DNA from 4 places in the Paenibacillus sp. KS1 genome. Region 4 is predicted to be linked to each of the others. Evidence: predicted binding sites of a transcription regulator. Region 4 holds the regulator's gene; each other region holds the start of a gene.
What was found. The regulator Rex, encoded in region 4, represses fermentation and respiration genes when NADH is low (regulators of the CRP and FNR family bind a similar motif). The targets are predictions, from matches to a motif close to TTGTGAAATATTTCACAA.
Positions count from the first base shown of each region.

Region 1: the regulator Rex is predicted to act here: its motif matches at 3,472-3,489, upstream of BBG47_RS11000 (flavocytochrome c).
Region 2: the regulator Rex is predicted to act here: its motif matches at 5,145-5,162, upstream of BBG47_RS19685 (cytochrome ubiquinol oxidase subunit I).
Region 3: the regulator Rex is predicted to act here: its motif matches at 4,308-4,325, upstream of BBG47_RS09175 (formate/nitrite transporter family protein).

Region 1 covers NZ_MAIS01000026.1:18,600-26,431, forward strand. The annotation lists gene BBG47_RS10990 (methyl-accepting chemotaxis protein) at 1-711, shown strand, start outside; gene BBG47_RS10995 (hypothetical protein) at 844-1,521, opposite strand; gene BBG47_RS11000 (flavocytochrome c) at 1,744-3,270, opposite strand; gene BBG47_RS11005 (multidrug effflux MFS transporter) at 3,776-4,957, shown strand; gene BBG47_RS11010 (hypothetical protein) at 5,182-5,727, shown strand; gene BBG47_RS11015 (hypothetical protein) at 5,888-6,271, opposite strand; gene BBG47_RS11020 (flavin reductase family protein) at 6,494-7,105, opposite strand; gene BBG47_RS11025 (alpha/beta hydrolase) at 7,110-7,727, opposite strand; gene BBG47_RS11030 (ring-cleaving dioxygenase) at 7,727-7,832, opposite strand, start outside.
Region 2 covers NZ_MAIS01000066.1:9,247-17,078, forward strand. The annotation lists gene BBG47_RS19675 (discoidin domain-containing protein) at 1-3,134, opposite strand, end outside; gene pdxR (MocR-like pyridoxine biosynthesis transcription factor PdxR) at 3,323-4,771, opposite strand; gene BBG47_RS19685 (cytochrome ubiquinol oxidase subunit I) at 5,229-6,638, shown strand; gene cydB (cytochrome d ubiquinol oxidase subunit II) at 6,622-7,638, shown strand.
Region 3 covers NZ_MAIS01000020.1:57,518-65,349, forward strand. The annotation lists gene BBG47_RS09160 (ABC transporter ATP-binding protein) at 1-700, opposite strand, end outside; gene BBG47_RS09165 (LytTR family transcriptional regulator DNA-binding domain-containing protein) at 964-2,229, opposite strand; purine riboswitch at 2,544-2,642, shown strand; gene BBG47_RS09170 (NAD(P)/FAD-dependent oxidoreductase) at 2,743-4,179, shown strand; gene BBG47_RS09175 (formate/nitrite transporter family protein) at 4,478-5,365, shown strand; gene BBG47_RS09180 (beta-N-acetylhexosaminidase) at 5,627-7,537, shown strand; gene BBG47_RS09185 (DMT family transporter) at 7,791-7,832, shown strand, end outside.
Region 4 covers NZ_MAIS01000023.1:59,154-66,985, reverse strand. The annotation lists gene BBG47_RS10150 (tetratricopeptide repeat protein) at 139-795, shown strand; gene dinG (ATP-dependent DNA helicase DinG) at 941-3,811, shown strand; gene BBG47_RS10140 (redox-sensing transcriptional repressor Rex) at 3,828-4,475, shown strand; gene BBG47_RS10135 (amidohydrolase) at 4,472-5,782, shown strand; gene BBG47_RS10130 (hypothetical protein) at 5,798-6,316, shown strand; gene BBG47_RS10125 (quinolinate synthase) at 6,560-7,123, shown strand; gene BBG47_RS10120 (AAA family ATPase) at 7,095-7,832, shown strand, end outside.

The sequences.
Region 1 (7,832 bases), on a different contig from region 4:
TCGAGCGTTGCAGAATTGGCCAATCATTCGGCCATACAAGCTGAGCAGGGCAATGCAACGATCGTCGATGCGATGGAGCAGATGAAGTCAATTAACCAATCCGTACAAACAACGGAATCTGCTGTTGAACAGCTGCATGATCATTCTCAGCAGATCGAGAACATTATTGATGTTATTACGAATATTGCAGGGCAGACGAATCTTCTTGCGCTCAATGCGTCGATTGAAGCAGCAAGAGCCGGGGAGAGCGGCAGAGGGTTCTCAGTCGTTGCCGGAGAGGTACGCAAGCTGGCTGAACAGTCTAGTGAATCTGCCAAGCAAATAGCCGAGCTTATTGTGGAAATGCAAAACAGCACGCAGGAAACGGTAAATGCAATGGCTTATGTACGTCAGGATGTTGCGTCAGGTATGAAGGTTGTTGCGCAGGCAGGGCAGATGTTCGAGCACATCATGGCGCTGGTGCAGCAAGTGACAGGGCAAGTACAGGAGACATCAGCTGCGACAGAACAGATGTCAGCAGGTACTGAGGAGATTACTGCTTCAGTTGACGAAATGGCGAAGATTGCAGCAGATACGTCTTCCACCGTACAATCGGTGGCGGCTGCATCTGAGGAGCAGCTTGCCTCTGTAGAGACCATTTCTGCTTCGATCGGACAGTTGAAGCAAATGGCGGAAGAGCTGCAGGAGATGGTGAATCGTTTCAAGCTATAATCGCATGTAGAATGGGGATTTCATTGTATTACCGGTTGCTAGAAATAGCGGCCGGTTATTTATTTTGTAAACGAAGCAGAAACATTATGTACAGAAAAAGGATGTGCCGCAGCACATCCTTTATGTATACGATTATTTATAATAGGAGTCGATGAGTGGAATAAAGTATCCACCGCCGCCCTTGACTTGGAAGCTGATAACAACATTTTTTACACCGCCAATATTGGCTTCAATTTCTTTGAGTCCATCTTCAGGAAGAATCGAATCTACTTTCTTTAGCAGTGCGTTCTTGTCGAGATCGGAAATCTCGATATTCGTTAACTCTTGATCGATTGCAGCAAGCTTGATGACGATCTTCTGATATTTTTTGTTAGGAGTGACGATGATGGATGGCGCTTGCGAACTATCAGAATGATCATAGATGACTTCCTTATAATTTTTGCCGCTGTAGGTCGTTTGTGCGGGGTCTTTGGAGTAGTAAGAGTTCGAAAAAATTTCTGCATTTAGAGGAGTGCCGTTAACTTTTTCGCCCACAATGATTTCATTTGTTTTCGAGTCGATGGCAACTGCAACATTCAATGCGCTGCCAATGCCTTTAACTGGTACATATACGTTGCCGTTATACCTAATCGGTTGCAGTGCCAATCCCTTGTCATCATTGAACTGAACTGCCTTTCCATTCACCTTCACCTTAGCAGTGCTGTCCAAGTAAGCCTCAATCTTCTTCAGGTTGGTGCCTGCATACACGCCAGTGCCTAGACCGACTAGTAATGCAGCGCTAGTTAGAGAAGCGACTAGTGCTTTTCTCAATTCATCCCACTCCTTTTTATTCACACAAATGAAAGGAAATCATAGCTAGATAGTAGAGGAACAGAGGTCTACAATCAATAGTTCTAATTGCTTATTATTCGAGCAAACTGTCACTTTCCCAGCGTCAAGAGGGAGTGATCATTGGAAGGAAAGTGTGTACATATAAATAAAACGCTTGGACTGCGAAGAGCCCAAGCGTTTGAGGGGGGAGATATACTAGCTTTATTGTGCTTTTACGAATTCAGCAGATTTAATACCTGCTTGGCGACCGAAGATAATGATATCTGCAACGGAGTTGCCGCCGATACGGTTCTCACCGTGCAGGCCGCCGATGACTTCACCTGCTGCGTAGAGACCTGTTATAGCCTTGCCATCCTTGGTTACAACTTCGGTGTTTGTGTTGACTTTTACGCCGCCCATTGTGTAGTGGATACCAGGAGCAATTTTGATTGCATAGAATGGTCCAGCGGACAATTCGTTGTCCATGCCTGTTGTTCTGCCGAATTCAGCATCTTTTTTGTCTTTCACCGCGCCGTTCCATGTATCAAGTGTAGCTTTGAGCTGGTCGCCCGGAACGCCCATTACTTTGGCCAAATCTTCAACCGTTTCACCTTGGATGACAAATCCCATTTTGTCGTATTGTTGAATAGCTTTTGCACGGGATTTCACGCCAGAATCAAATACAAGGTAAGCTGCTTTGTCAGACAGTTTATTAATTGCTGCCGTTACGTTATCGCGAGTATCCAGCTCGTTCGTGAATCGTTTGCCGTCTTTATCAACCAAGATTGCACCTTCACCGCGAACTGCTTCCCCGATAAGATAGGACTTCTCTTGCTGTACAGTAGGGTGAACCTGAATTTGATCCATATCTACAGTTACGCCGCCGAGCTTCTCAATCATCGTAATGCCGTCACCAGTGCTGCCGATTTGGTTCGTTGTTACGAGACCTTTCAAATCAGGGCGAACAGAGGAGATCATGTCCATGTTAGCACCATAACCGCCTGTTGTGACAACAACTGCGTTTGCGGCAATGTTCTTCTCATCCTTCTCTTCGAAGAGGACTTTAACGCCGTTCACTTTTCCGTCTTTTTCTGTTATATCAGTAACTTTTGCATTTACGAAAACCGGAATTCCTTTAGACTGTACATTCTTAACCAAGCCGCTGACGAGATATTGTCCAACTGCAGATCCGTCTTCAGGTCGGTGTGTACGTTTTTCCTTCATACCGCCAGTAATCGTAAGGTTGTTCAAGCGAATGCCAATGGAATCCAACCAGTCGATTGCGCTTGCGGAATTGTCGACGAAATAACGAAGCATTTCTTTGTCGTTCGTACCGTGACCACCTTTTAATGTTTGTTCGAAGAAGAGGTCGTTATTGTCTTCAATGCCTTGCTCTTTTTGGAACTTGGTTTGAGATGCATTCATACCCGAAGAGGATTTCATCGTATTTCCGCCGGCTGCTGGCATTTTTTCGAAAATAACCGGATTCATGCCTTTGGCTTTGGCCTCAAGAGCAGCCGTCATTCCCGCTCCGCCAGCACCGATGATGATGATATCATATTTGTCTTTCAGTTGATCGATAGGGGTATAGCTCGCTTTAGAAGCGCCGGACACAGCTTCTGTTTCTGGTTTCTCCGTTTTTGCTGCGTTGTCTTGATCCTGCGTCTTGTTCCCATTACCACCGCATCCTGCGATGATAAGCATGATCGACAGAAGAAGAATCATTGTTGCTGTAGCTTTCTTTCTCATGTGAAACCCTCCACTTTCTATCTCTTTATAAATGAACATAGTTTCAATACCCAGAATAAAATCAGACGAAGCAAACCAGATGTTGGGTGTGCTATGTACTCAATATCTCCGTTATTTTACGGTTATATCGGGTGCTGTTCCGTACTGACAGGGTATGTGTTTGATGCTCATTTCAATTTTAATCAATTATTAATACAAAGATTGTGATGTATTTCACATTCCGGGGTGATTTTTATCATATTTGTCCTGCGTAAATATTGGTAAATAGAAACGAAGTTAAATGATGCCTAGCATATAGGAGTTAGAATGGTGGGTATAGGTGGTTCTTGCTAAGAAGTTTTGCTATAATGTGGTTTATATTATGAATTTCCCCCTATTATTTATTATGTAAGGTGATCACTCATTATGGCACTCTCATTTGCAAGATTAATTAAATGCAAACCCCCGATACCCTGACATTTCGATGATGTAATTGAGATTTCCGAAATTATAGGGGGAATGCAAGTTGGCACAAAAAATCTCAACTCCATCATTGCTTTTGTTTATTATTCTTGTGGGATTTCCACAAATCAGTGAAACGATATATACGCCTTCCTTGCCGGACATTGCTAGTCAATTGCAGGCAAGCAACAACATGATTCAGCTTACGCTCAGCATTTATTTTCTTGGTTTTGCGTTTGGCGTGTTTTGCTGGGGAAGGTTATCGGATGCAATTGGCCGACGTCCTGCTATGCTGTGGGGCATTTTCGTATATGGAATCGGTAGCCTAGGCTGTTACCTGTCAGGTTCCGTGGAATGGCTATTGGTAAGCCGGTTCATTCAGGCATTCGGTGCAAGTACAGGCTCGGTTGTGACGCAAACGATTTTGCGAGAAAGTATCGACGGTTCGAAGCGTCATGCTGTATTTGCTCAAATCTCAGCAGCTCTTGCCTTTACACCGGCTCTAGGGCCGCTGATTGGAGGTTGGGTCGACCAGTCGCTAGGCTTCAAGGCCGTATTTCTAACCCTTGTCGTGATGAGTGTGGCAATATTCGCGTACACGTTCGCTTCTTTACCTGAGACGAGAGTTGCCACGACGACCTCGAATGTGAATACAATATCTGTCGTTAAGCGCCTCATTGCAGACGGCAGAGTATGGGCATTTGGCTTTCTAATCGGAGCAACAAATGGCATTCTGTTCAGTTACTATGCAGAAGCGCCTTTCGTTTTTATTGAATACTTTGAGATGACGCCCGGCATCTATGGCTTCTTTGGTATTTTTGTAGCGCTGTCTTCGATAATAGGAGCCATGCTGTCGAAGAGACTATTGTCCACCTACAAGCCAGAGCTAATCATACTGATCGGCTGTCTTGTTACCGCGCTCGGTGCTGGAGCGCTAGTCGGTTTTACGCTTAGTGGATTAAGCTCATCTCTGTTGTCCATGGGTGTATTTGTCGCCTGTATCTTCATTCTGCTGCTCGGTATCGGTATGGCGATTCCGAACTGCTTAAGCCTAGCGCTAATGCGCTACAGCGATGTATTGGGTACGGCAGGGGCTATTTTTGGATTAGGGTATTATCTCATCGTGAGTCTGATTACGAGCGGAATGAGCTATTTGCATAATGACTCATTAGTGACGATGCCTATGTACTTCTTCGTGCTGGCGGCTATTATGGTTATCGTGAGCAGACGAATTTCGAGTGAGTAAGCAAGGTAAACGCATAGCAACTAGAAGTGCTACTGCATAGAGACAGAAGCCGATTTTCTGAAATAGAAAATCGGCTTTTTTTGTTTTTTTCTTCATATGACCAAATGAATAACATTTCGATCGTAATCAAACAGTGGAGTTGAAGGAATTCCAAGTTCTAAGTGGAATAGGTAAACAGGTATTTTAGTTCATCTATATTACTTCATATAGGAGTGGAACCATATTTGAATGATACATTCAAAACTACCTTAATCATCTTATTATCAGTGCTAATTGTATTTGGAATCCCAACGTTCATATTCTTAGAAGTCTACCAATTTCCTAAGAAGATCGATGTGGTTCGATCTGCTATAACTTATAATGAGAAAGACCCTTCATCTTTTAAGAAAACCTCGATTCACATATCCGGGACATTCGTTCGACCTTTTCTACGACAACATAAATTCGTAGGTTCCATTCGAATTGACGGCATCGATATTTCGAACAAGTATAAATCATTAGATACGTATATATTTGAAAAAATAAAAGGGATTAATTCAGGAAGTTTGCTTTATCATAGCCCAGATCTAAAAAAGTATAAAGAGGAAGGAGCTATCTGGGCAGGTATGATTTGGTTTGATGATGATTTTCAGGATATAAACATAGAGTGTTTCAAAGAGATGAAGGAGAATGTGGACTTTATTGTAACGGCTGATTCTTATGAAGATGCGCTTCTTGTTCAACAGAAGATGAGGAAAGCTTTTGGATCTGGTTTTATGCCGAGTGAGTAGTTCGATTTGATATGCGTGGTATTCAATAGAGAAGTCCGTAAACATATAAAACAGCGGCAGTTCGGACGATGTGTTGTCCATAACTGTCGCTGTCTTCATTTCTAGCAAATCCATTTCTTGTTTTTGCAAGAAATGTGGTTGGTATTATATCAACCTAAGGTCAATTAATGAAATAAGTAGCCGTGATGTGGTTGATTGTATAGGTGGAAGGTGCCGCAAACTGCAAATACAGATACCCGTCTTCAGTCGCAGTGAAAATTCTTCCTACATTGCTGTTGAAAAATGTCCCGAGATGATTGCTCGAGTCATATACCGAAAAGTACGAATAGCTCCCTTGTGCATAGACCGTAAGCTGTTGGCCTTTCTTCAAATAGATCCCTTCCAGTGAGCTCAGTTCATTGGGACGAAGTGCAAAGTACTTAACGAACTTCTGTGTTTGTTGAACCTCAGGCTTGACAGCATCGATAGGTGCAGTGGAAGCATATGCAGGTGCTGCTGTAGCCAGGGCGACCAGTACTGATAATGACATAAGCAATTTCTTCAAACGAATTCAACTCCTCTGATAGTTTTGTAAGTAATATCTGGAAGTTATGTTAAATATAACTCAATATCGGATTCTTGTAAACAGTTAATTCCGATTTTTATTGTAGGAAATAAAATGTTATCAGTATGTAAAGAGAAGGCTGCCAGAATGATTGGCAGCCTTTAATCGAATGAGGATATTGTGATTCATTGATTTGTAGGATTGCGAACTCAAAACTATCAATTATTTGGGTCGATCAATGCTAAAGATTTTACCTAGCTTCGAGTAGTTGTTACCGGCTAATCGGCTCACAGGCTTTAATCGTTGTGCATCGATACGCCCGCTCTCAACCAATTCTTCCGCAATGTGAAAGCACACGACTCTCCCGATAATGAGATCACATGCTGGAGACGAAGGCGTTCCGCCGAGAGCAAGAGATTGCTCGAACGTACATTCCATGCGGATTTTGGCTTCGGCAATCCCTGGAACCTTAATCTTAGTGCTTGGGATGGAAGTAAGTTGTGCGAAGTCCACTTCGCTCTCATCAGGCGGAAGATTGGCCGCGGTTAGATTGATTGCCTCGATGTAATCCTCATCCGATATATGAACAACAAACGAACCTGTTTCCATCATATTTCTTGAAGTATCTTTGCGCACGCCATTTTTCCTTTGAACAGATACAGAAATCATGGGCGGATCAGCAGAGACGATATTGAAATAGCTATAAGGTGCGGCATTTAACACGCCTTCAGCAGACAATGTTGTGATGAACGCGATTGGTCTCGGGAGGATGCTGCCGATGAGCAGTTTATAATTATCCCGCTCCGTTTGCTCCTCCGGATAAATGGTTAACATGGGCTCACCCCTGAATGATATGGCTTTGTAACCAAGATGAGGCTGCATGAACCTCAGAATGCGTTAATTGATGGCCATGCTGCTCCCAATATACGGTTACATGTGCACCTGCTTGGGTTAACAGCGTCTGCAATTCTTCCGTCTCTTGCGGTGCGCAAATCGGATCGTTCGTTCCTGCACCGATAAATACAGGCGTACCGGACAGGTTGGGCAGTTTCAGCCCGCGACGCGGAACCATAGGGTGATGCAGTATTGCTCCTCTTAGAGAACCTTGGTGGTGAAATAAGAGGCTTCCGGCAATATTGGCTCCATTGGAGTAACCGACTGCAATGAAGTTGTTGCGATCAAGCTCATACTTGGTCGCCGCTTCATTCAGAAATTCATTTAGCTCAATGGTTCTAAAGATAAGATCCTTTTCATCAAAAACGCCTTCGCTTAATCTGCGGAAAAAGCGAGGCATGCCGTGCTCAAGTACGTTCCCTCTCACGCTCAACACGGAAGACTCCGGCGATACGATTTGCGCTACCGGGAGTAAATCATGCTCAGTTCCGCCAGTACCGTGGAGCAGGACGAGTGTAGGCTTTGAAGGATCCGTGCCTTTTTGAAAAATATGCTGCATAATTATTTTCCCTCCAATTCGCGTACTTGGATAGGAGGTAGGAGTTTCTCGATTTGCGCCCGGAGCGGTTCATATTGTGCAGGCAGCTTCAAGTCCGTACCAAGTTCC
Region 2 (7,832 bases), on a different contig from region 4:
TTGATAATTACCTTATTGATATCCTTGACCTCTCCCAAGTCTACAAGGAACCACGCATCATCCACATACTTGCTGGCCCAGCGAGTAGACGGATTGCCATCTACAGCCTTATCCGAGGAATAGTAAGGAAACTCTGGTTCCGAAGATTCCGTAGCCTTCTGCAAAGCCAGATTTTCCGTGCTGAGCAGCTCGATTGCTTTGTTGTAGATGACCACATTATCCAACATACCCTTAAATGCGTTCGTCTCGCTTCCAATGCGAAGCGTCGGCAAGACAAGCGTATTCATCTTTGGATATTGCATTTCCAAGCGTTCCACATACTCATCAATATTGACGAATAGTGATACGCCCTTGTCATCGCCCTTCAGCAAGATATGGGTCCACTTGTCTTCTGGAACGACGTAATTGAAAGTACTGTCGTAATGCTCTTTGCTGAATCCAAGCTTGCCTGTCTTGCCCTGCTTCAGCTTCAAAGTGCCAACAGGCGATTCCATCAAGACAGCGTCATCTGGATTATCCTTGTCCGGCTTGATCCACATGGACGCGGTCCAACCGAACCCAATCGCATCAACTGGCGTCTCGATGTAGCTCTTGCCGCCGTTGAAATGCGCGCCCTGTTCATATTTTCCTTCCGTTATATCCACATTGACTGCCTTGCCATCAAATCCATTGCCCGAGCCATCCTTAAATCCCTTCTCGAACATGTACTCCATAACGAGATTGTCCGGATTGTTTACCGTAATTTTGTGGGAACGATCCGCATTCGGCGCATCACCGATCACCTTTGTACGATTGTTAAATTGCGCAAAGGATTTATCATCGCGCGTTCCCGTCCATAGCTTCTCTGCCACGACCTGTATACCTGGCAGCAATCGGATATGCGCATCGTCCATCGACAAGCCATTCGCTTCAGATACGTCATTCCACATCGAGAACATGCCGCCCTTCACGCGCGGATGGCCAAGTGGCAGCGATGTGTTCTCCCACTTGTTCGGCTCCCACTCATCGTACAGGAATTGCGAATTCAAGTAGTTCCCGTATAGGGTAGGCACGATGTACATGTATACATTCTGCGAGTTGATGACGTCATACCCGAGATCCACCGCCTGCTGTGGCGCACCGTATGGCTCATACCAGATGTCCATCGTAGCGTCATTGCTAATCGGCGTCGTTCCGTTATATTGGGTCAAGCCTCCCCACATGTGCGGGTGCTTGCCTTTGCTGTTAATGTGCTTCACGAGTGTATCCATGTACCAACGGAAGCGCTCAATATCCGGACCCCAATATTCATCCGTGCCAATATGCACTTCTGGCCCGACGAATGTTGGGTCACTTCCATCTATATACTCATTGAATAAGTTCTTGATGAATTCCACGGTTTCCGGCTTAGAAATATCCAAATGGGAATCGTCTCCAAGCGCCGGGTTGTAGGTCGTGAATGCGCGAGAATGTCCGGGTGTGTCGATTTCCGGGATGATATTAATGCCATAGTCCATGCCCATGAGCTGCAAATCCTTGAATTCTTGCTTCGTATAATGCCCACTGGCACTTGCAAGTCCAGGATACGTCGTGCTTTCTAAGCGGTATGCTGCACGTGTGCCATCTGCGAATGGCTCCCCGACGTCATCATTCAAGTGAATTTGGAACATGTTCATCTTGTACCATGACAACAGCTTCACATAATCGCGAAGGAAATCAACCGTGAAGAATTTGCGGGCTACGTCGATCATTAGTCCACGCTTCTCATACTTCGGATAATCTCTTGCTTCACCTCGCGGAATCGTCAAGTCCTTATTCTGCTTAATGATTTGGAGCGCTGTTCTCGTTCCGAAGAAAGCCCCCTTAGCTGATGAAGAGGTGATGGACACGTACTCCCCAACCTTGAATACGTTTCCTTCATCGCCGAGCCATGATAAAGAAGGATCAATCGACAGATACAAATCCCCAGATTTCGGCGTTCCAGAGACTACCGTAAGCTGGTAACCCGTCAGATCCAATACATCTTCGCTAGTCAGCTCTGCCGCCTTACGGAGCAAGGACTCATCCTTCGGATTGACTACAATTCGCGAAGATTTCTTTAACTTGAAATTGCCCGAATCCCCATACCATTCGCGCAGAGAAGGGATCACTTCCGGCTCAGCATTGCGCTCCGGTGTCTGCTTATGCAAGCCCGGAACGATAACAGGAATGCTTCCAGACAGCAGCTTCCGGTCTGGATTATTCTGATCCTCCACCTGAATCATCAGATTCACCCTGGCGTCTACTAGCGGTGTACGGATGTTGCCATCACGGTCGATGACAGGAATTCTGTCGCTGCCAAATACACTGACACTGTAGCCTTCCGGCACTCCTGCAGTGGACCAATCGAGCTTCGTCTGTCCGGCTTGCACCGTGAGCGCTGCCGTCACCTTGTCAATGACAGATTGCAAGTCATTCAATTGATACACCTCAAATTCAAAAAAGGAATAGCCATACAGTACTCCATCGACAGGAGCACGCTTCACACCTTGAAACTTTACATAACGAGCTTCGAGGGAAGGGAAATCAACCGTCTCCACACCGCCCTTACATTGGATGAGACCATCGTTGTCCTTCACATTCGTCCAGTTCTGAGCGTCATCCGATACAAGGATTTTGTATGTATCGGCCGGCGTTTGCCAACGGATTACGACACGATCGAATGCTTTTTTCTCTCCGAGATCTACATAGAACCATTGATCATCTTCCTTCGCCGAAGACCATCTTGTATTCCCTTTTCCGTCTACAGCCAGCTCAGGCCCCAAATAATCTACTTCATTACCGGAGGAAAAGGCTGGCTTATGCAGAGCTAGATTCGTTCCGCTAAATGTAGCAGCCGCGAGGAGGCGAGCAGCTTCCTCATTGGAGTCCCCAATTGGATTCGGAATGATATTGCCGTCCTTGTCATACACGACATCTGTAACGTTCGGCGGAGTCGCATTCCCCTTATCTGGTATAGATAGGACTGGGCCTTCATCTTGATGCCCCACCTTTACATTCTCCTGCCCGTTTGGTTGAGCGTACGCCTTAGGCTGCACTACTGTAAGCGTCGAGGTCATAACAACCATCAAACTGAGCAGCATCGAAACCGCTTTCAAATACATGGATCTCTTCATTATTTCCCTCCATCTCATCTCGTTATCGGATAGCATAGTCCCTCCTTCTTCCTCCCTCCAATCTCATGCGCCCAGTTTCGCAAGCGCTTTCTTTTTCTTTCCTCTCTATCATATTACAAAAAAATGCAACTAGAAAGGAGGAACTTTCCAATTGCATTTCTTTTTTTGAATTTCTACTCCGCTATGAATCATTTTTTTCGCTGCTGGGATGCATGAATCGCTTGAGCGAATCGCGCTATTCCTAACCCAATCTCATCCTCATGCGGTCTTGCATACGTAAACCGGACATACCCTGGTTCTGAACCGTAGACCGTTCCGGGATTATAGAGAACCCCTCGCTTTATGCTTTCCTCTAGCAATTTTGCATCAGGAATCGATGTTTTTACTTTGCACCATAAGTGCAGACCTCCTTGTGGAAGGGAATACGCCACCTCCCCTGGAAGTTCGCGCTGCAGCGCATCGATAAGCAAGTTCCGTTTCTTGAGGAGTTCCTGCCGCAGCCGTACCAAATGGCGGTCAAAATAAGTTTCCGACAGCAAACGTGCGGCGATTCGCTGCGGCAGCACACTCATTCCGAAGTCGATTTGCTGTCGTTCAGCAGCAAGCCGCGTGATAACAGACTGCGGGGCAACCATCCATCCGATCCGCAGGCCTGACGCTACAATTTTGGATAATGAGCCAATATAAATGACGGTATTGTTTGTATCAATCGATTTCAACGTTGGCGGTGGATTGCCTGTGAAGGACGTCAGACTGAACGGATCATCCTCCACAATGGGAATGCCTAAGCTGCCGCAAATCTCAAGCAATTGTTCCCGTCTAGAGGGGTCAAGTACACGGCCCGTTGGATTATGGTAATTCGGATTCACGAATATCATCCGTATGTTGTGCTCTCGATACAAGGACAATATCCCTTCCGGACATACCCCCTTCTCGTCTACAGGCAGCCGAAACAAGCGCAAGCCCGCCGAGTGAAACATAGGCAGAGAATAATAGTAGGAAGGATCCTCGATCGCGATCGCATCCCCAGGCTGAAGCAATCGGCGAGTTATTAAATAGAGCGATTGATGAGACCCTGATGTAACGAGAATCGATGATGCTGTCGTTCGAAAGCCGCGATATTGATGTAAAGAAGTGGACAGAACCTCCCGCAGCGGCACATAGCCCTGAGGATCGTCATAGCTCATGTCCTCATGCAGCAGATGCTCGCTCAAAAGCATCCGCATCTCTTCATTTGGCGACAAATCGGGTGACAGTTCTCCGCTGGCAAAGTCTATACAGTTGCTGCCCGAATCCAGTGCGGAACGAATCAATTCGGCGTATACAGGATCAGGCTGGACTAGCTTGCAGCTATCTAAATATTGATGCCAATCTGGCGTTTGTTGAGAGTCTGCCCCCCACTTCGACTTGCTTACTCGAGTACCACTACCGACCATGCTTTCAATAATGCCTGCAGCACGCAGCTCTTCATAAGCTTGAACGATTGTGCTTCGATTTACATGTATTTGCTCGGCAAATTTGCGTTCCGATGGAAGGACGCTTCCCGGAGAAAATTCACCGTTATAAATGCTGCGCTCGATATATGCGGCAATCTGCTGATATAGTGGTTGATTGCTGGAACGATCCGGTTGCCACATGGAAATACACCTCTTGCTTTCTTGGTCTGTGATTTTTATCACATATAATTAAGTATATCATTGCTCTTCGTGATCTCGTACTGACCCTTTTCATCGAAACGTTGTCAACTCTGTGTCAGTCTCTTGAACATGGATGACCCCGCCCTGTTGAAATGGATGGCGACATCCCCTCCAGTCTGCTCTAAGATAATGCTGAACGTGAGAACTTCACTTGACTGGCTGCCAGTGCCATATGACAAGAGTATGTACGATGTGTGCAATGATGTGTGCAATGATGTGTGCTGCGATGTACGTACAGCCTCGTCAAGCTCATAACCTAACGCTTTTCATAACGACTGAATCTTAACGAGTACCACACTAACAGCACCACATAACGTGAAGACATTCACATTATTCGAATCTCACAGACCTTTTTCTTGTTGCACGACGATCACATTTTCATCACAAGGAGGCCTCCATGGATCAGGTCATTCTCGCGCGAATCCAATTCGCATCAACAACATTATTCCACTACATCTTCGTCCCCATGACGATTGGACTGGCGTTTTTAATCGCCGTATTAGAGACGCTCTATGTCGTCAAGGGCAAGGAGATTTATAAGCAAGCTGCCTTGTTCTGGAGCAAATTATTTCTGATTAACTTCGCAGTTGGCGTCGTCACCGGCATTTTGCAAGAGTTTCAGTTCGGGATGAACTGGTCGAATTATTCCCGCTTCGTCGGTGATGTGTTCGGGCCATCGCTTGCCATTGAAGGTCTGCTTGCCTTTTTTATGGAATCCACCTTCATCGGCTTATGGGTGTTCGGCTGGGAGCGCTTATCGAAGCGAGTTCATCTCGCTTGCATTTGGATCGTCTCGATCGGTACCGTGTTGTCCGCGTTCTGGATCTTGACCGCCAACTCGTTCATGCATGCGCCTGTCGGATATGAATTCAACAATGGACGGGCAGAGATGAGCGACTTCTTCGCACTTATTACGAATCCGCAATTGTGGCTGCAATTTCCGCATACGCTGTTCGCGGCATTCGCAACCGGCGCCTTCTTCATGGCAGGCGTCAGCGCATGGAAGCTGCTCCGTGGACACAATCCGGACATGTTCCGCCGTTCGTTCCGCGTCTCGATTACCGTTGCCTTGATTTCGTCCGTCATCGTTGCCTACATTGGGCATGCACAGGCGCAGCATCTGCTCACTTCTCAGCCGATGAAGATGGCAGCGGCCGAGGCGCTCTGGGATACGAGTGAGGATCCGGCACCGTTCACGTTATTTGCCACAATCGATACGGAAAAGAAAGAGAACTCGTTCAAAATCCAAGTTCCATATATGCTCAGTCTGCTATCGTACAACAAGCTTAGCGGCAGTGTAGAAGGGATTAATCAGATTCAAGCGCGTTATGAACAGAAGTACGGACCAGGAAATTATATTCCATCGGTCAAAATGACGTTCTGGAGCTTCCGCATGATGGTTGCCGCAGGAGGGCTCATGTGCCTTGTCGGCATTTACGGCCTGATATTATCCCGCAAGAAGAAGCTGGAGCAGCGCCCATGGTTCTTGAAGCTGATGGTTGGCATGATCGCCTTTCCGTTCCTCGCCAATTCGGCGGGATGGCTTATGGCCGAGATGGGTCGTCAGCCGTGGGTTGTGTTCGGAGTTATGCGTACAGAGGACGCCATATCGCCGACAGTTACGGCGGAAGAACTTCTCTTCTCGCTCATTGCGTTCACGACCATTTATGCGGTACTCGCCATTATCGACGCTGTTCTCTTCGTCAAGGTGATACGTAAAGATGAGCAGATGGAAGAACCGGAGGAAGAAGATATGAAGAATTACGATCCATTTGATAAGGAGGTAACGCATGCTATCGCTAAATGAGTTATGGTTCATACTCGTCGCCGTGCTGTTCGTCGGCTTCTTCTTCCTCGAAGGATTTGACTTCGGCGTAGGCATGGTCGCCAGGTTCCTCGGGAAGACGGATCATGAGCGCCGCATCATTATCAACACAATCGGTCCTTATTGGGATGCGAACGAGGTATGGTTAATTACGGCTGGGGGGGCTATGTTCGCTGCCTTTCCGGAATGGTATGCGACGATGTTCAGCGGTTTCTATATCCCGTTCGTCGTGCTGCTGCTGGCGCTTATCGCGCGCGGTGTCGCGTTCGAGTTCAGGGGCAAGCTGGATTATGGCGCTTGGAGGAAAGCGTGGGATGCCGCGATTTTCATTGGTAGTCTGCTGCCTCCTTTCCTATTCGGTGTCGTATTCGCCAATATCATTCGCGGTGTGCCGATTGACGGGAACAAAGAAATGGTTGGGAGTGTGCTTGACCTGCTAAATGGCTACTCCCTCGCTGGCGGTGTGGCCGTAGTCATGATATGCATTCTGCACGGACTCGTCTTCATCACGCTGCGAACCACCGGCAACCTGCGGGATCGGGCACGGAAGGCAGCTCGCGATGTCAGCCCGGCAGTTGTCGTCGTCCTGCTGCTGTTCGCCATGATGACGTATGTCAGCACTGATATTTATACGGTTCATGGCAGCGGTTGGCTTATCCTGCCGCTGTTAGCTGGGGGCGCATTGCTCTTGGCCATGTCATTCATTAAGCGTGAGCGGGATGGACTGGCGTTCGCCATGACAGGAGCCGTTATCATTCTATCGGCCGTGAGCATGTTCATCGGCTTGTTCCCACGAGTGATGGTCAGCTCGATCAGCCCTGAGTTCAATCTGACGATTATGAATGCGGCTTCCGGCGCTTACTCGCTGAAGGTGATGACATATATCTCGCTGACGATTCTGCCATTCGTGCTCGGATATCAAATTTGGAGCTACTACGTCTTCCGCAAGCGGATCGACGATAAGGAGCATCTGGAATATTAAAGGGAAAAGCGAATAAAACAAAGTAAGAGGAGATCGAATCCATTTCGGATTTGTTCTCCTCTTGCTCTTTCTTTTACTTTACCCTCTCCAACGAAAATGTTGTACAAAATACATCATTATCTCGAATAGAATGTCTGAAACGAGCTTCAGGTTGTACCAAGTGCAACAATTTTTCTTTTTTCTCTACATATTAA
Region 3 (7,832 bases), on a different contig from region 4:
TAACTGTAATGCCATGATCCATATGGGCTATCCGCAGCTGCTGCGGTGTATCCATGGCGGCGATGCATCCATTATGAAGGAATGCAATGCGATCGCACAGCGATTCTGCTTCTTCCATGTCATGTGTCGTTAGGAAGATGGTTGTACCCATGTGGTTCAGTTCACGTAATGCCTCATGAATTCGTTTCGTATTCGTTGGATCAAGTGCAGATGTCGGTTCGTCTAAAAATAAAATATCTGGCTTATGGAGCAAGGCGCGTGCGAGTGTTACCCGCTGCTTCATCCCTTTGGACAACTGTTTAACAGCCGTATTGCGTTCATTCGTTAAGTTAACCTGCTCCAGCGCTTCCTGTACTCGGCTCGTTGGCACATTATACAACTTGCAGAACAATACAAGATTGTCTTCAATGGAGAGCCGATCGTACAAGGTACTGTTATCCGTTAATATGCCGATGCGAGATAGATGCTGGTGGCGTTCCGAATCCTTCATCTTAGCGATGTCTACGCCAAATACGCGGGCTGTGCCTGACGTAGGAAGCAGTTGACCAGTCAGTATCTTAACGGTTGTCGTCTTGCCGGAGCCGCTAGGCCCTAGAAATCCGAAGATTTCACCGCGTTCAATTGTGAAGTCAATTGGCTTGATGGCTTGCTTATTGCCGAATGTCTTGGTCATTGCTCTCACTTCGATAATTGGTTCCATGTGAGTCACCCTCGCTTTATATAAATGATATTGTGTACGATGTGAATGCCGGTGCCGCTGTTATTCGCTTGCGGCTGAGACGGCTCATTGCCGCGTTGCCGTCCCTGTCGACATCCTTATCGTATCGCGAAAGGGTGATCATCACCTCAAAAACCCCGCGAATAGAGTGCTCCAGAGGTTGAATGGAGCATTTCGCGGGGGGAATGGAACCAATGAGAGAGTTGGATAATACAGTTTTCCTGATGAATGGCGCAGACGATGAATTATCCGATCCCCATAATGGCCTTCATTTCTTCATATTTATTCTTGGAAAGTGGTACCTTGCTCTTATTCTCATCATCGAGCACAAGGCTGTAGCTGTTGCGCGACCAAATAATGACCTCGCGTACACGCTGCAGGTTGAACAAGTAAGAACGGTGGCAGCGGAAAAATCCGAATGCCTTAAGCTTACGCTCCAGTTCCGTCAGCGTCATTGTACAGGGGAGGGAACCCGAATGCATATGAAGCTGGGAAGCCCCGTCTTGGCTTTCAATATAATTCAGTTCCAGTGGATCGATAAGCACGATTTTGTCTTCGATGCGCGCTGGAATCTTATCGAAGCTGATTTGAGGGACGAAGCGTTGTCCAGCTCCAGCTGAAGCGGATTCAGGCTCATCCTCTTCGTTCTCAGCTGCTTGTATTGTGGACTTCTTGTCCTTGGTTGATGGCTGGCTGCTAACAACTTCATTCAGAGACTCCGTCGTTCCGGTGCCTTCTTGTCCACCATCTTCGGCTTCCGCCACGAACACCTGCTCTTCAGCATCGCTTGTATGCCCATGCGCTTCTAATATCTCGACTTCCTGAAGTGTTCCTGCTACAGGCACCTCATCCTCAATGACAACGGACTTGAAGCCCGATGGTGTTAAGCGAACGACATGATTGGTCATCGTAAGCGCGCTTTCTAAGGAAGGCACGGTCATGAAGATTGAAGCGCCTTCTTCGCACATGGTGTTGATCCATTGCCGAAGCAGGTAGCTGCTCTCCAAGTCCATATGGAATTCGGGATCCTCGATGACGATTAGTTCCGGGCGATGAGCGGCGGCTCTCGCCAAGTGGAATCGGCGCTGCTCAGATAACGTACATTTGCCAAGCGGCGTATTCACGCACTCATGCAGACCGGTTAGCTTCAATAGCTGCTCAAGTCGATCTTTATGGTAGGCTCCATACATCTTCATATAGAAGATAAGGGCATCCTTCGGTGTTAATCGCTCGTAGAGGGGATCGCCCTGCCGAATCCAGCCGATCTTGGTGGCGAGTGAGGCAGAGGAGAGTGGCACTCCACGCCAGGTTACACTGCCAGCAGAGGGCTTAGCGCGATTCATAAGCAAATCGATAATTAACTGTCCCGTAATATGGTTGCTTTGCACTGCAATGCATTGTCCGGGATGTATTTGTACGCTCAGCGCATCTAAAAGTGTGGAATTGCCCTTCGTCACATATAACTTATCAATAATAAGTCCTTCCCCGTAGGGGGGTTCCTGCGTGTTCATACGCGAACCTCCAATCCGTATGCCCATTCATTGGTGTGAGTTAGATCATATAGGTAAATGATATATCGAGAACCTAGATTTGGGTAGATGCTAACCTGACTAACGATGTATTTACTCTTCTATGGTAAGAAACTCCTCAAAGAGGATGCGTATTAATGTTCGGGTTTTACCTTTTTAACTATCTACTATAATGGATTGAAATAATAATTAAAAATAATTCACGAACATTGGGCGCAAACGGCGTTGACTTGTTCGCCAAATTCCGATACAATAAGGTTGCTCCCACAGAAGTGGGTGGCAAGGATTGATTGGCCATTTTTTTTGTTTATCCTGTTCGTATATCCCAGAGATAAGGTCTAGGGGTCTCTACCAGGAGCCGTAAATTCCTGACTACGAGTAGGTATGCTTTGGCATACCTGAACGTAACGGGATATTTTTTTTGCCCAAATAGGTGCAGGCTCATCGGATAGAAGAGAAATAGACCGAGACATCGTGAGCATCGAGGAGGAAACAATGAGTAAATATGATGTAATTGTTGTAGGAGCAGGTCCGGCCGGTATTTTCACTTGTTATGAATTATCTTTGAAGGCACCGCAATTGAAGGTTTTGCTTGTAGATAAAGGACATGATATTTATCGCCGCAACTGTCCGATTTTGGAGGAGAAGATTCAGAAGTGTCCTCCAGCGGCAGGGAAGAAGGACTTTGCTGGCTGTCTTCCAGCTTGTTCGATTACGAACGGCTTCGGTGGAGCAGGGGCATATAGTGATGGGAAATTTAACGTAACTACAGAGTTCGGGGGTTGGCTGACAGATTTCTTGCCAGCTTCGCAAGTACTGGACTTGATTAAATATGTAGATGCAATCAACTTGGAGCACGGAGCGACGACGGACATTACCGATCCAACGACAGAAACGGTTCGCCGTATTGAGCAGCTTGGATATTCTGCTGGCTTGAAGCTGCTGCGCGCACAAGTTCGACATCTGGGCACTGAGCAGAACTTGGAGATTTTGAAATCCATTTATGAATATTTGAAGACTCGTATCGATATGGCCTATAAGACCGAAGTAGCGGATCTGATTACAGAGAAGCAGGATGGACGCCATATTGTGAAGGGGATTGAACTGAAGAGCGGCGAGAAGCATGAAGCGGATCAAGTGGTCATCGTACCAGGACGTGACGGTTCTGCGTGGCTGACGGAGATATTGAAGAAGCGCCGCTTGAAAATGTACAACAACCAAGTGGACGTTGGAGTGCGGGTAGAGACATCGGATATCGTCATGCGCGAAATCAACGAGCACCTGTATGAAGGGAAATTCGTGTTCAACACGTCTGTCGGCACACAAGTGCGAACCTTCTGCAGCAATCCATCCGGCCATGTCGTGGTTGAGAACCACAGTGGGATCATGTGTGCCAACGGGCACTCCTACAAGGATCCGAAGCTTGGCTCTGCGAATACGAACTTTGCATTGCTTGTCTCGCACAAGTTCACGGAACCGTTCGACAAGCCGAATGAGTACGCTCGTGAAATCTGTAAGCGTGCGAATGATTTGTCCGGAGGCGGGATTATCGTTCAGAAGTACGGGGATATCATTCGCGGTCGCCGCTCCACGGAGAAGCGCATTCAAGAGGGCTTCTTGGAGCCTACCTTGAAAGAAGCTGTTGCTGGAGATTTGGGTCTTGTGCTTCCGTATAATACGATGAAGAGTCTTATCGAAATGGTTGAAGCGCTTGATCGCGTAACACCAGGTATCGCTTCTGAGCACACGTTGTTCTATGGGGTTGAGGCGAAATTCTACTCCGCTCGTCCGAAGCTGGATACGACATTGGAATCCGAAATTGATGGCTTATACTGCGGTGGAGACGGCGCGGGCATTACGCGTGGGCTCGCACAAGCGGGTGCTGCAGGTGTGCACATTGCACGGAGCATTGTTGCTAAGCGCGGCGCATAATTTCACATTTCAGGTCTACAACATATACAGCTTAAGGCCAGTGAGTCGATCGTGCGACTTACTGGCTTTTTGCATAGAGCGGTCATGCAGGGGGTTATACGCAAAATGGACAATATTTGAAAGATACTTTGTGATAAAATGCACAACATCGGAATTAGGGCTCCGTTACAATGAATTTGCAACCTGTTCAGCTGACATTCCAACTGGAATTATTCGTATCTGAGTAGGTGCGGATGGGGTGTGGCCTTGGAAATGATGGGGCTTGCATCCGAATAAGCATAAGCAGGAGGTCATGTCGATGTCAGGTTATTTGAAGCCGCAGCAAATTGCGGAAGCGACAGTAGATACCGGAACAATTAAAGCGAAGAACCCATTGTCCGCCATGATGATTCTAGGATTCCTTGCCGGCGCATTTATTGCGCTTGGTTATCTCTTATATATACGTGTAACAGCTGGAGCACCTGCGGAATGGGGAAGCATCAATGGCTTAATCGGAGCGTCGCTGTTCCCGGTTGGTCTTATTCTAGTCTTGTTAGCAGGCGGTGAGCTGTTGACAGGGAATATGATGGCTGTGCCACTTGCTCGGATGAAGGGACGCATAACCACATCAGAGGCCATTCGCAATATTGTCGTCATTACGATTGCCAACTTCTTAGGTGCGCTGTTCGTGGCATACTTCTTCGGTCATGTGGTCGGTTTGACTGGCTCCGGCGTTTATTTGCAGAAGACAGTAGATGTGGCTGCGCATAAGCTGGACGATAGTTTCATTCAAGCCTTTGTAAGTGGGATTGGCTGCAACTGGTTAGTTGCACTTGCGGTATGGCTCTCCTATGGAGCGAAGAGCTTCAGCGGGAAAATCATGGGGATATGGTTCCCGACGATGGCGTTCGTTGCGATTGGCTTCCAGCACGTTGTAGCGAATATGTTCGTAATTCCGGCTGCGATCTTTGAGGGGCATTTTAGCTGGGGACAATATATGACGAACTTCGTACCGGTATGGCTAGGCAACTTGGTTGGAGGAGTCGTGTTCGTTGCAGGGGCTTACTATATGGTATATTTGCGTTCGCAGCAAGAGCAGAAGCAGGCAGCTGCGGCAGGTGTATCAAACGCATCAACGAATGTGCAAGAAGTGGGCAATGCAAGCAAGGTGGCATCGTCAGGAAGTGCAAGTGCGCCTGTCCATTAGAGGGTATTGGGATTGGCAAATGCCAAGTGATGTTGAAAAAGAAGATAGGTAAGGTCTAGTCCATCGAGGCTGGGCCTTTTTTGCGTCATCGATATGACGTTTTTTTCATAGGAATTCACGGGCTTGTCACTTTCGCAGGGGATAGATGTGGTAAACTACGGGTGACAAATTTATTTCCGCATTTCGCATTCTATAAAAAGATACCGATACCTCGCTGTATCTGTAAGCGTATCCAACTAACTCGTGGGGAGGGATCTGGCTGTGAAGTTGCATTTTACGGGCAGTATCGAACATGTATTACCAGGGATTCTCGAATTGAAGTCATTATTGAAGGTGGAAGTGGGGACAGAAGGCACTACAGTTCGCGTAGAGCAGGGAGAGGGGCCGCTTCGTGCTGCATGGGATGGTATAGAAGGCTTGATCCGCTATGAGTCGGATATTCATTTCTTCCGTGCACTGGGCTTGTTCGTTGAGCAGCTGCGCAAGGGGCAGCCATTCGATACTATAGAGCATCCGCAATTCACGTATAACGGAACGATGATTGATGCATCTCGGAACGCAGTTCCGAATGTACATATGATGAAGCAGACGCTGCGCTCAATGGCGTTAATGGGCTTGAACGGCGCAATGATATATACCGAAGATACGTATGAGGTGCCAGGCCGTCCGTATTTCGGCTACATGCGCGGACGCTATACCGCGGAGGAACTCTATGAGGTTGACCAGTATGCCGCGTTGTTCGGAATTGAGGTAGTGGCATGCATTCAGACGCTGGGTCACTTGGCGCAGGCGCTGAAGTGGGACTACGCGAATGAGATAAAAGATACGGAGGACGTCCTTCTTGTAGGAGAAGAGGAGACCTATCGACTCATTGAGGATATGATTGTAGCGTCAACGAAGCCGCTGCGTTCCAAGCGCATTCACATCGGGATGGATGAGGCGTTCGGGCTTGGTCTGGGCAAATATATGCACAAGCATGGCTTCCGCGAACGGTTCGATATTATGAACGAGCATTTGGCGCGCGTATTGGAAATTACGAGCAAACATGGTCTTACGCCGATGATGTGGAGTGATATGTATTTCCACCTGCTTATGAAAAACGGCGGCCACTACTATGATCTCGACATTAACTTCTCGAATGAAGTTGTTGATCAAATTCCGAAGGGCGTACAATTCGTCTACTGGGATTACTACCATGATGACCAAGGCTTCTATGAGGAATTTATCGAGAAGCATCGCCAACTGGGCTCTGATCCGGTATTCGCTGGCGGCGTATGGGTATGGGGCGCGATGAGTCCGAACTACGGGAAGACGTGGCAGAATACGAATCCGGCGCTGCTTGCCTGCAAGTCGAAGGGCATTAAGGAAGTGTTCGCGACAGCATGGGGCGACAACGGGCAGGAGACGAATCATATGACAATTCTGCCAGGCTTGCAATTGTTCGCTGAGCATGGCTATACCGAAGGGGAAGTCGATGAAGCAAAGATGAAGGAACGCTTCCAGCTGTGCACCGGACAGAGCTTCGATGATTACTGGCAGCTCACTTACTTGGATGAGACACCGGGTGTAGCGAAGAACAACATGCACGGTTCGAACGGTTCGAAGTTCCTGTTGTTCCAAGATACGCTAATTGGGTTGTTTGATATCTATTTGACAGAGGAGCTGGAGTCGCAGCTGCCGAAGCATTACAGTGAGCTTGCTGAACGCCTCGTGGCTGCACGTGACAATACCGCAGGCGATCATGCGCTCGTGTTTGATATGTATGCGAAGTTGTCCAAGGCTGTTGGCGCAAAGTCGATGCTTGGCGTGCAGGTCACACGCGCGTACCAGAATGGTGATAAGGATGAGCTTCGCCGCATTGCCGCTAATGTCATTCCGTCCGTTCGTCCGCTGGTCGATGAAGCGCGCAAGGCGCATCGTGCATTATGGATGGCGACAAGCAAGCCATTCGGTTGGGAAGTGCTCGACAGCCGCTATGGTACCGTGCTTGCACGGCTGCAGTCGGCGGAAGATCGGATTCTCGACTTCGTGGAAGGCCGCGTAGATCGCTTGGAGGAGCTTGATGCAGAACGTCTGCCATTCTACAGTGATGATCCAGTGGCAGGGGATCGCGTAGCGCATCAGCCGTTCTTCCATCGCATGGTGACGGGTACCGTGTTCTCGGCAATCTAATATCGCAGGCAGCGAAGTCAATGGGATGTAAATACCTTATCGTGCTCGTAGGAGACTGTGCAAGGTTCGATGGCATGCACGATGCTGCTACAGCGAACTATGGTAATAGGCTGCTGTATACAACAGCGAGGGGGCCCGGTCGGTTACGACCCGGGTTTTCTTGTGGTTGTGGTGCTAAGCATGATGGAGCTTCACCTTTTATACTGTGTCAAATCGGATGATGGAAGATATCTGCTGCAAAGGAGATGCTAGATTGGCTATATACGCCCTCCTGCTAGTTATTGCTTCAGCCTTC
Region 4 (7,832 bases):
GCTGCTCTGCTTCGCTGACAACGGAAGCCAGCGCACGGGAATCGTTGGAGCACCGAATGAAACTTAGCTGTGAGGCACACAATGAACGTGAGCCGATAAGACAACGATACGCAACACTTGTGAAGGTGGGATGGAATCGTGCTGCAACATGTATTCGAGACCATAAATGAACTGTTGGATGAAGTGATTGCTCAATACCCGCATGCGAAGGGAAAGCAAAAACAGGAACTCGATCATCAAGTGTCGCTGCTTCGCTCCATGAGTGACCATATTGTGGAGGAATGGCTGCGCTTCGAAGAGCGTCTGTCATTGTTAAGGCCCAAAGCAGGCAAGGGAAGCTCAGTCCCCGTACAGCCATGCCCAGTGAAGGAGAGCAAAATAGCTATTCCGGACTATGGGGATCCCTATCAGCGGGGTCAGGGGTATTATTTGCTCATGATGTATAAGGAAGCAGTTATGTTTTTGGAACAGGCGGCTAAGATTCAGCCAGAGAATATCGAGGTGCGCGCGTATTTGGCGATGTCGCACTTGCATTTAGGGAATTGTCAGGAAGCAGGACATCATTTTCAACTTATCATACCTTTGACTGACAAAAACAGCATGAAGGCCATTGCCTGCAATGCGCTTGGCTGCATTCATGCGAAGCAGCATCAGTTTGCACAGGCAGAAGCATGCTTCCTGAAGGCGCATGAATGGGATCCGGCTCTGCCGGAACCGATTATGAATTTGAAGGTATGCCAGTCCAAAAGCGGTCATTTTGAACTCGGCGGCGAGCACATGATGCATATCCAATAACATGCATGTAATATCAATGATTCATGACATCGGAGGGGAACGACTGTGTGGAAAAAATACGCACAGATGTTTCCCTCTAGTCATTTCCAAACGCCTGAACATCTGTTATGCTAAGAACAGAAATTGTGAGAGGAAAGCTATTGAGATGAGATTTGCTGTTTTGGATTTTGAGACGACCGGCAGTCAGCCGAACGATGAAATAATTCAAATTGGTTTGGTTATTCTTGGCCATGATTTGAAGATAGAACGCGAATATCATACGCTTGTGCGGCCAACTGTTCCCATACCGGAATTTATATCGCAGCTTACTGGCATTACCGAGGAAGATGTGAAGGATGCTCCGGATATTGATGATGCCATGACGGGGCTTGTTCCTTTGCTAGGGGATGTCGTACTGGTCGGCCATAATGTGGCCTTCGATTATCAATTCCTATGCAGGGCGCTGGAACAGACGGGATATTTGCCGTTCACAGGTCGTATATTAGATACAATTGAGCTGCTTCGCATCCTCTTTCCATCGCTGCCTTCCTTCCAGCTTGGTTCTGTGTCACATGAGATGGGGATTGTTCATGATCGCCCGCACCAAGCAGACAGTGATGCGCGGGCGACAGCAGATATATTTATTCGCTGCTTAGAAGCGATTGACCAGCTTCCGTTATTGACGCTACAGCGCGTCGTTGATGTGTTTGGCGATCAAGAGGAGCGGGATTTGAAATGGCTGCTTGCAGAGAAGCTTCAGGAGCGTGAGGTGTCTGATTGGACAGAAGAAGAAGGGTATTATCCGTTCCGCCAATTGACGTTGAAGCAAGCGGATTGGACAGAGACGGAGGCGCCGCGTGATTCTTCAGCAGAGAACCCGCTTAAGGGAGTAACCTTCGCTCAGTTCCTGGATCAGGTCAAGACGAATCTGGCAAGCCGCTTGGATAATTATGAGCCGCGCGAATCGCAGGAGCAGATGTTCAATGAAGTGATGGAGTGCTTCGAACAAGAGCATCACCTGCTAATCGAAGCGGGTACTGGTACCGGCAAGTCGCTTGGGTACTTGCTGCCATCCATATATCAGAGTGTTTCTCAAGAGAGCAAAGTGATTGTTAGCACACACACAATCAATCTGCAAGAACAGCTGAGACAGCGTGATTTGCCGCTCTTGGAGAAGATTGTGCCGGTTCCATTTAAGGCATCCGTATTAAAAGGCCGCAGTCACTATTTGTGTTTGAGAAAATTTGAACATAAAATAAGTAATAGAGAGTATGTACATGCACGCGATGATAGTTTGACAGCTGCCCAAATGCTGGTGTGGCTCAGTCAGACGGAGCATGGAGATGATGAAGAACTGCATTTCGTTCATAAGGGTGCAGACTTCTGGGATACCGTTGCCAGTGATAGTGATTCCTGTCTGAATCGCGCATGTCCTTGGTTCCGTCGGTGCTTCTACCACCGGGCGAAGAATGATGCGAATTTATCGGACATAATTATAACGAATCACTCCCTATTGTTTACGGACGTGATTGCGGAGCATCGTTTGCTCCCCGCATACGAGCAGCTTGTCGTAGACGAAGCACATCACTTCGAAGAAACGGCAGGCAAACATTTAGGCATTCACTTGCAATATTTTTCACTCATTCATCCGCTGACCCAATTGTTCAAAGACAGCAAGAATGGTGCGCTTGTATTGCTGCAGCAGCGTCTTCGCTTGTCAGGCAATGAAAAAGCGCTCGTATGGGCTGAAGGGATTGAGAAGCTGTTAACACAGCTTGTCGATGTTAAGGATCAATGGGATCGGCTGCATGAGCTGCTCTATCAAATGCTTCCTTCCATGAATGAAGCGGGGCAGGCGGAAGGCGGGCAAGCTGTTCTCCGGCTGCCATCTGGCAATCGTCCTGATGGATGGAGCTCCGTATCGGAGCTCGAAGGCGATATTCACACGCGTTTAAGTGATATTGTTCGTTCGGGGGAGAAGCTCGTCAATGAATGGAAGGATTATGATGATGATGAAGTGCAGGGCGTCACGGCTGATGTGACAGGTTTATTCAAGGACATAGGGCAGCTTCGCGATGAATTCCGTGAATTTATGCAAGGCAAGGATGCGGATACCGTGTACTGGATGGAAGGCAATCTCCAATACAAGCATAAATCAATGCAAATGTATGCGGTCCCTGTCGATGTAAGCGAAGCGTTGAAGCGATACTTCTTCGAGCCGAAGAAGAGCGTAATCTTAACTTCGGCTACATTGTCCGTTGATAAATCATTCCAATTCGTAGCTGAACAGCTTGGCTTGAAGGATGCGGAACGGGATGGTCGTCTAAATACGGTCATACTTCCGTCGCCGTTCAACTACCGGGAACAAGCACTTGTTGTCATCCCGCGTGACTTCCCTAGTGTGAAGGGAGCATCAGATGCCAAGTTTAACTCGACGCTGATGCAGTCCTTGGCTGATGTAGCCAAGGTAACAGAAGGACGTATGCTTGTCTTATTCACGTCATACCGCATGCTGCGGGATGTGTATGAACCGCTGAAGGAGGCGCTTAGCCTGCATGGCATTCAAGTGCTGGGACAAGGGATTGACAGCGGCAACCGAAGCAAGCTGACACGCCGATTCCGAGATCAGCCGAATTCAGTCCTGCTAGGAACGAGCAGCTTCTGGGAAGGCGTTGATATTCCAGGAGATGCGTTGACATGTCTTGCGATTGTACGGCTGCCATTCCAGCCACCGAATCATCCACTCGTGGAAGCGAAGTGCGATCGGCTGAAGCGGATGAATCAGAATCCATTCCGCAAATATTCCGTCCCACAGGCTGTAATTCGCTTCAAGCAAGGATTCGGCCGCCTTGTGCGTACGACGCAGGATAAGGGAATTGTCATCATTTATGACACTCGTGTAATAGAGACAAGCTACGGCAAACATTTTCTTTACTCGCTGCCTGGCCCAAAAATGGAGCATATGGCAACAGAACAACTTGTACCACGTATTGATACGTGGCTAGACCATAATCAAAGAGGCATTGGAGAGCGATGAGAGGGGCTTGTTCAGAATGAAAGCACTAAAGATATCAGAAGCTGTCGTTCGGCGATTACCCGTGTATTTACGTCATCTATTGGAATTGAAGCAGCGAGAAGTGCTCACAGTTTCTTCTCAAGATTTGGGACAGAAGCTGAACTTGAATCCTGCGCAAATTCGGAAGGATCTAGCGTATTTCGGCGACTTCGGCCGCAAGGGCATTGGGTATGATGTATCGTATTTGATTCAACAAATCAGACATATTTTGAAACTGGATCAAGTTATCCATGTTGGATTGGTCGGTGCAGGTAAATTAGGTCACGCACTCTGTAACTACACCGTATACTTGAAAGATAATATGAAGATCGTTGCAGTGTTCGATGCACAGGAATCCAAAATCAATACCGAGATAAATAACCTGAAAGTTCAGCCGATGTCTGACCTAATTACGACGGTACGCGAGAAGCAAATCCGTATCGGGATTATCACGGTTCCTGCTACAGAAGCTCAGTATGTAGCTGATCAATTTGTAGAGGCGGGAGTAGAAGCGATCTTGAACTTTGCGCCTGTCATTTTGAGGGTTCCTTCGAATATCCGTGTGCATACTGCCGATTTTACAACGGATTTGTTCAGTTTGGCCTATTATTTATCTGATAATGGAAAGGAAGTACCCGCCGAATGACACACCGAATCATTATTAAAAACGGCATGTTCGCCGATTTGTCTCCAACTGCGAAGCAGTCCTCATTCCATGGGTTCATGGTTGTTGAGAATGATCGCATCGTTCATATTGGATCGGAGCTGCCAGAGCAATATGCAGCAGCTGATGCTGAAATCATCGATGGCAAAGGTCTATTCTTCATTCCAGGCCTTATTAATACACACGGGCATGCTGCAATGTCTCTGCTTCGTGGGTATGGGGATGACTTGGCGCTTCAGACATGGCTGCAGGAGAAAATGTGGCCAATGGAAGGCAAGTTCACGGCCAATGATGTCTATTGGGGAACTGCTCTGTCTGTGATCGAAATGCTGAAGGGCGGTACAACAACCTTCGTAGATATGTATGACTACATGGACGAAGTAGCGAAGGTATGTGAGCAATCCGGTATCCGTGCATCGCTTATGCGCGGTGCGATTGGCTTATGCCCAGAGGATGTACAGCGCGAGAAGCTGAACGAGGCGATTCAATTCGCGAAGGATTGGAATGGGAAGGCAGATGGCCGCATTCGTACGATTATGGCGCCGCATGCTCCATATACTTGTCCTCCAGCCTTTATTGAGAGCTTCGTACAGGCTGCTCATGATCTGGATTTGCCATTGCACACGCATATGTCAGAGACAAAGGCAGAAGTTGAACAGAATGTGAAGGATTATGGACTGCGTCCGGTTGCGCATTTGGAGAAGCTCGGATTCTTCTCCCGTCCTTCCTTCGTTGCGCATGCTGTCCATTTGACGGACGAAGAGATTGAGACGCTTGCGAAGTATCAAGTTGCGGTGTCCCACAATCCAGGAAGCAACCTTAAGCTTGCGAGCGGTGTCGCTCGTGTTCCTGAGATGCTGCGTGCGGGTGTTGTTGTATCCTTGGGAACGGACGGTGCAGCAAGCAACAACAATCTGGATATGTTCGAAGAAATTCGCCTTACGGCCTTGATTCATAAAGGGGTGTCCGGCGATCCAACTGCGGTTCCTGCTGCAGAGGCGCTGCGCATGGGTACGATCTATGGCGCGCAGACCATTCGTCTTGACGATATTGGAGCGCTTGAAGTAGGCATGAAGGCTGACTTCGTTGCGGTAGATATTGATCAGCCTCATTTCCTGCCACATACCGACTTGGTATCCCACATGGTATATTCAGCGTCTGCGAAAGATGTCAAGCATGTATGGGTTGACGGCAAGCAGGTTGTGAAGAATGGGGAATGTTTGACGATGGATGAAGAACGAATCCTTCGCGAGGCGCAGCAATGCTTTGATGGCTTGCTGGCAAGATAGGCAGGAGGAGAATTCATGCAGAGAAGACGCGTACGCCGGAGGTCGCATTGGAAGTGGTTGATTCCGGTACTCGTTCTCTTATTTCTAGTCGGATTGTTCTTCGCCACTTATCAGTATGTGCAATACATCAATAAGGACGAACGGGTCAAGGAAGCGGAAATAATAAAGCGGGCGAATGAAGCAGTGAAGCTCGTAAATGTGACAGAAGTGGAGAAGGGTGTATGGGATCAAGTCGTATACATGGTGCGGGGAACTGACGAACATGGTAAGGAGCAGACCGTGTGGGTACTCCCTGATAAGGTAACTCCTATGGCGGAATCAACCTCTAAAGAGACGATTCAAGCCCAGATAGAAGCCCAATATCCGGATGCGGATGTAATCCGCATTACGCCAGCATTTAAGGATGATCAATATGTATGGCAGGCATTGGTCAAACGCAAGGATGAACAAGGGGTTGTTCATTACTTCTATCATTTCTATTCATTTGCGAATGGTTCCTCAATAGGGGATGTCTATACGCTGCCTAATAAATAACGTATTCAATGTTAGCCAATAACGAGTAATAGGCGATTTTGCAGCGCTGCTGCTTTGCATATGACGTACATATTGTACGCTATGCGAAGCAGCAGCGCTTTTTGTATTGGAGTAAATCCATTTCGATGGCAATCATGGTACACATTACATCCATAGTTGAAGTGACATATGTGATATACTCTTGATATATCAGAAAGAGATTACTAGGGGTATTGATATATATTTGCAACAGGAGGTTTCAGCATGGCGAAAAAGATTCGAATCATGCCTACTTTGCTCATTATGGTCACGACAGCTGTTGCACTATTTGGAGGTTGGACACTGTATGAACGTAATTTCGTGAAGCAGCCTGTGGAACGAGTATTGAAGCAGCATGCTGAAATTACGCAGTATGATGTTCAATGGTATCCTGATGCGCTGCAAGTGAAGCTGAAGAGCAAGGATGGCACCAATATTAGCAGCCTGATTGAAAGAGTGTCGGACGAGCTGCAACAGAATTCGAGCGGGAAAAAAGTACAATTGGAATACTTGAATGATGAGAGCACGCCGCTTATCGATAAGTTATGGTCACGTGCAATGTTCGACATTGCAGATGCAATGGTACATCAGAAATACAGCGATATTCCTGTTAGGTTGAAGGAACTGCAGCAGCAAAATCCAGGTATTCAGATCCAAACGGAAATGGATTCACGATATGTGTATATTCAACTCAAGGATGAGAAAGGAAGCAAGACCGTATTGCTTCCTTTGCAAGCATCGCCTGTGGGGGTATGGCCTAATGAAAAAGCAACGGCAATCCGTTCGTAGTTGGGAATTGGCATTAGGGATCGTAATCCCAGCGATATTATTTGTCAGTTATCTTGGAGTTAATATATGGCCGGTCATCGCGGCAGTTGCCGCGATCAGTGCTCTTCTGCTGTTTGTAAATCGCAGAGGACAAGCTGGCTTGGCGCGTTCGTCAGGGCGTGCGAAGTCAGGCAATAATCAGATTAGTGAAATGAGCTTCGAGCGTATTGGCGGGCAGGATAGAGCCAAGAATGAATTGATTGAAGCTCTTGATTTTCTGGTACGGCCAGATGACATTCGTAAATTCGGGATTCGTCCAATGAAAGGAATATTGTTAACTGGCCCCCCAGGAACGGGGAAAACGTTAATGGCGAAAGCATCTGCTCATTATGCAGACGCGATATTTATTGGTGTGTCAGGCAGTGAGTTTGTTGAGATGTATGTCGGTGTCGGAGCGGGACGTGTACGAGAGCTGTTCAAGGAAGCAAGACAGCGTGCAGAGAAAGAGAAAAAACAAAATGCAGTTATCTTCATTGATGAAATTGATGTGATCGGCGGCAAGCGTGAAGGTGGACAACAAAAAGAGTATGATCAAACGCTCAACCAGCTGTTGACGGAGATGGATGGACTGTACGCAGATGAGTCACCGCGTATTCTGGTAATGGCGGCCACGAACCGTAAAGAGATGCTGGACAGTGCATTGCTGCGCCCAGGCCGTTTTGATCGTCAT